DNA from 2 places in the Gordonia sp. 852002-51296_SCH5728562-b genome. Region 2 is predicted to be linked to the other one. Evidence: predicted binding sites of a transcription regulator. Region 2 holds the regulator's gene; the other holds the start of a gene.
The links. The regulator HspR, encoded in region 2, represses chaperone genes until heat shock. The targets are predictions, from matches to a motif close to ANNTGAGTNNNNNNNACTCANNT.
Positions count from the first base shown of each region.

Region 1: clpB (ATP-dependent chaperone ClpB) is a predicted target of HspR. The motif match lies at 1,498-1,520, and genes of this name have one in related genera.

Region 1 is NZ_LZMI01000064.1:5,613-8,016, forward strand. It holds gene clpB (ATP-dependent chaperone ClpB) at 1-1,410, opposite strand, end outside; gene A5766_RS12030 (MFS transporter) at 1,542-2,404, opposite strand, start outside.
Region 2 is NZ_LZMI01000105.1:67,855-70,258, reverse strand. It holds gene A5766_RS18195 (hypothetical protein) at 1-825, opposite strand, end outside; gene A5766_RS18190 (heat shock protein transcriptional repressor HspR) at 921-1,313, opposite strand; gene dnaJ (molecular chaperone DnaJ) at 1,317-2,404, opposite strand, start outside.

The DNA.
Region 1 (2,404 bases), on a different contig from region 2:
GATGGCGGTCTTCTCCGACTGCCAGCGTGCAGAGAGCTCGTTGAGCTTCTCCTTCTGATCGGCCAGTTCCTGACGCAGCTTTTCCAGACGTTGCTTCGACGCCTCGTCGTGCTCCTTTTCGAGCGCGACTTCTTCGACCTCGAGGCGTCGGACGACACGCTCCACCTCGTCGATCTCGACGGGGCGCGAGTCGATCTCCATCCGCAGGCGCGACGCCGCCTCGTCGACGAGGTCGATGGCCTTGTCGGGCAGGAAGCGCGAGGTGATGTAGCGATCGGAAAGTGTTGCGGCAGCGACCAATGCGGAGTCGGTGATGCGTACACCGTGGTGCACCTCGTACCGTTCCTTCAGGCCACGCAGGATGCCGATCGCGTCTTCGACGCTCGGCTCGCCGACGTACACCTGCTGGAAACGACGCTCCAGTGCGGCGTCCTTCTCGATGTACTTGCGGTACTCCTCCAGGGTCGTGGCACCGACGAGTCGCAGCTCACCACGAGCAAGCATCGGCTTGATCATGTTGCCTGCATCCATGGCGGAATCGCCTGTGGCACCGGCACCCACGATGGTGTGCAGCTCGTCGATGAAGGTGATGACCTGGCCGGCCGATCCCTTGATCTCGTCGAGCACGGCCTTCAGCCGCTCCTCGAACTCGCCGCGGTACTTGGCGCCCGCGACCATCGATCCGAGGTCCAACGAGATAACTGTCTTGTTGCGCAACGACTCCGGCACGTCGCCTTCGACGATGCGCTGAGCAAGCCCCTCGACGATGGCGGTCTTGCCAACGCCTGGCTCACCGATCAACACCGGGTTGTTCTTGGTACGACGGCTGAGCACCTGCACCACCCGACGAATCTCGGAGTCGCGCCCGATGACCGGGTCGAGCTTGCCCTCACGGGCAGCCGCGGTCAGGTCGGTCGAGTACTTCTCCAGCGCCTGATACGTGGATTCGGGGTCCTCGGACGTCACGCGCGCGGTGCCACGGACGGCGACGAACGCCTCCTGCAGAGCCTGCGGGGTTGCGCCGTTGTCGTGCAGCAGCTTGGCGACATCGGAATCGCCCGTGGCGAGCCCGACGACGAGGTGCTCGGTGGAGACGTACTCGTCGTTGAGTTCGGACGCGAGCTGCTGAGCAGCGGTGATCGCCGCGATCGATTCGCGGGAAAGCTGCGGCTGGGAACTGGCACTCGACACCGTCGGCGCCCGGTCGACCATGGCCTGAGCCTGCGCCCGAACAGTCGACGGATTCACTCCCACCGCCTTGAGCAGCGGCGAAGCAATACCGTCGGACTGGTCCAGCAGCGCGACCAGGATGTGGGCCGGACGTACGTCGGGGTTACCAGCAGCGGCCGCCGCCTGCACAGCAGCGCTCAACGCCTGCTGCGTCTTGGTGGTCGGGGTGAAGCTGTCCACTTGGTGGTACCTCTTTCTCTACGTGTTCTTGCGTTCTTAAGTCTCCGTGGCTCAATTATGGCCACTCGAGTTGTTCAACGCACGTAGAGTTGAGTCTATTTCGCTCAGGTTTGTATATTGTGTGACGTGCATCACTGGTCATTCTCATGCTTTGGCAGAGAAGTGGCAGTTCCAACGTCGCCAGAGTGATGGCGTCGAGCGCTCCCCTGCGCGTGTGGTGCGGCAGTGGCCAGCAGGATGAGGCCGACACCGCAGGCGGCGACGATGAGCCATCCCGGGGCCAGCACCCCGGAAAGCTCGGCCGATCTGACATCGCTCGCCGGTGTCAACGCCGAGCCGAGCAATCCTCCGGCCACGGCGATACCGACGGCGGCACCGACCTGCCGGGCGGTCGACGTGATGCCGCCGGCCACACCGGCCCGCTCGGCCGGGAGACTGCTCACCGCGGTGTTGGTGATGGGCGCGTTCGCGAAACCGATACCGATCCCGAACAACGCGTACGCCACCAGCAGCAGCAGAACCGACACGCCACCGTCACCGACCAATGACCCGGTGGACATCCAAGCGAGCAAACCACCGGCGGCCATGAAGCCACCAGCGATGAACAGCGGCCTGCGCGGGCCCCTCGAAGCGACCATCCGGCCGGAGAGTGGTGCACAGACCGTCGCCCCCGCGGCTATGGGAAGGACGGCCAGGCCCGTTGCCATGGGCGCCCAGCCGCGTCCCACCTGGAGGTAGAACGTGGTGAACAACAGGGTCATCGAGATCGAGACAAATACCGCCAAGGCCCCGAGGACGGCCGCGGTGAACTCGGGTTGACCGAATGCCGAGAGGTCGATCAGCGGCGCGGAGCGGCGTGTCTCCACACCGATGAAGACACCCGCCACAACGACGAGACCCGCATAGATCGCCAGCATCGCCGACGCGGTCCACCCGACATGTGGCCCTTCGATGAGTGCGCCGACGCCGAGCGCGAGCAGGGCAATCAGCAGGA
Region 2 (2,404 bases):
ACGCAGCCCCGTCGCGTCGCGAGGAGCGCGCGTGGGCGTGGCGGCGGCAAATGCGGCGGGCTCCGAGTCGCCTGCGCGCAACACCGTCGTCTTCGGCGGGGTGGCGGCAGCGCCCGCGGCGAGCGCGAGAGCAGGCATCTCGGCGATCGACACCGGACGCCCGACCGCGTACTCGAGCGCGGGCGCGACGCCGGGCAATTCTGCGCCCGACCCGGTGCAGACGACGGAACTCAACCGGGAGCCGCCGTCGGCGTCGAGGATCAGTCGAGCGACGTCATCGGCACCCCGTGCATCGGTGACCGGAATCCCCTCGACCGTCGAGTTGTCGCGGGTGTCGAGCAACTGGCCGGTGGTGTTGTCGACGAGCGCCACGCACACACCGTCAGCGGGCCCGCCTGTGCGTGCAAGGTTCACCACCGCCGTCACGCCTGCGCCGCCGGGCGACGAGCGCACGACGGCCAGCATGGCACTCGTGATGTCATCGACGCTGGTGATCCGGTACCAGGGCGGCGTCGACGATCCTGGCGTGAACGCCTGCGCGAGGTAGTTGCGGGTGCTCGGACGCGAGCAGGAGACGATGAGGTGATCGACCTCGAACGGAACCGACTCGACCAATTCCGTGATGGCTGCGGCGGCCGATTCGGGGAGGTAATCGGGCAGATCAACGAGATTGCTGGCCGCGATCTCGTCCCTACCGCCGTTCGAGCGTATGACGACTGACGCGATCTCGTCGCCGACGACGGACACGCCAAGGGACACCGGCGCTGTTGGCTCTGCGCCTGATGCCTGTGTTCCAGTCGTCTGCGTTCCAGTCGGCTGTGTCACCGTTCACTCCCCACGTTGCTATGAGAAGTCAGCCTAACGCGTGCTCCCCGGCGGCCAACCGGCCGTCGGGGAGCATGGGTGGAAAGAGCGTGTGATCAGTCTTTACGCTTGGCGCGTCGCGGTTGCCACACGACCAGAGCGCTCGTGCGCGGAACCGGCACCAGCTCGCCGCCTCGGCGAGCGGACTGCTCGACCTGACTCTGCAGTTCGCCCACTCTCTGCTGCAGAGCGTCGACCTGATTGGTCAGGTCGATGATGCGCTTGATACCCGCGAGGTTGACGCCTTCCTCCTGCGAGAGACGTTGGATCTCCCTCAGGAGTTCGACGTCGCGCGTCGAGTAGCGGCGTCCGCCTCCGGTCGTGCGTTGCGGCGTGACGAGTCCGAGCCGGTCATACGTGCGCAATGTCTGCGCGTGCATCCCTGCCAGTTCGGCGGCGACCGAGATCATGAATGTCGCGCTCGAATCCTCGAAGTCTCGACTCGCCATGACTCATCGCCCCCATCCTGCACGGGGGTCGAATCCGCTCGCCTTCTCGGCCTCTGCGTACTTCTTGAGCGCCTCGGTCGCGGCGTCGTCGAGTGAGCCCGGCACCTCGACCTTCACGGTGACCAAGAGGTCGCCCGCTCCGCCCGAACGCTTCGGTACACCACGTCCCCGGACACGCAGAGTGCGTCCGTCTGTGGTGTTCGGCGGAATCTTGACTCCCACCGACCCCTCGAGCGTCGGTACGGAAACCGTTGCCCCGAGCACTAATTCAGAGAAACTGACCGGAAGTTGAACCTTGAGGTCGTTGCCGCTGCGGGTGAAGATCTTGTCGGCGGTCACGTGGACGACCACATAGAGGTCGCCCGACGGAGCGCCGCGTCGACCTGCTTCACCCTGGCCTGCCAACCGAATTCGTTGTCCGTCTTCGACGCCGGCGGGGATACGCACGTTGATCGTGCGAGCCCTGACCTTCACGCCGGAGCCGTCGCAGTCGGTACACGGATCGTCGATGCGCGATCCCGTTCCCTGGCAGTCCTGGCACGGCTCACTGAAACCGAACGCGCCCTGATTGCGGCTCACCAGCCCGGACCCGTTGCAGGTCGGGCAGACTCGCGGGCTCGTCCCCGGCTTGGCGCCACTTCCGTGGCACGTCGTACAGGGAGCGGGACTTGTTATGCGAAGCGGTACGGTCGTACCGACCGCGGCGTCTTTGAACGACAGCGTGGTCTCGGTCTCGAGATCGTTGCCGCGACGCGGCCGCGTCGCCGTCGACGAGCGCGATGAACCTCCGCGGTTGAACAGATCGCCGAACAGGTCACCGAATCCGCCGCTCGATTCACCTCCGCCGCCGAACAGGTCGCCGAGGTCGCCGATGTTGAAATCAGCGCCGTTGCTCGTCGAATAGCGGGTCCCGCCGCCTCCGGGGAACCCTCCCGGGAAACCGTTTCCGCCGCCGCGGAATTGACCGCCAGCGAACATGGCACGGGTCTCGTCGTACTCCTTACGCTTGTCGGCGTCGGAGAGCACGCTGTGGGCTTCAGACACCCGCTTGAAGCGTTCTTCGGCTTCCTTGTCTCCCGGATTGGCATCGG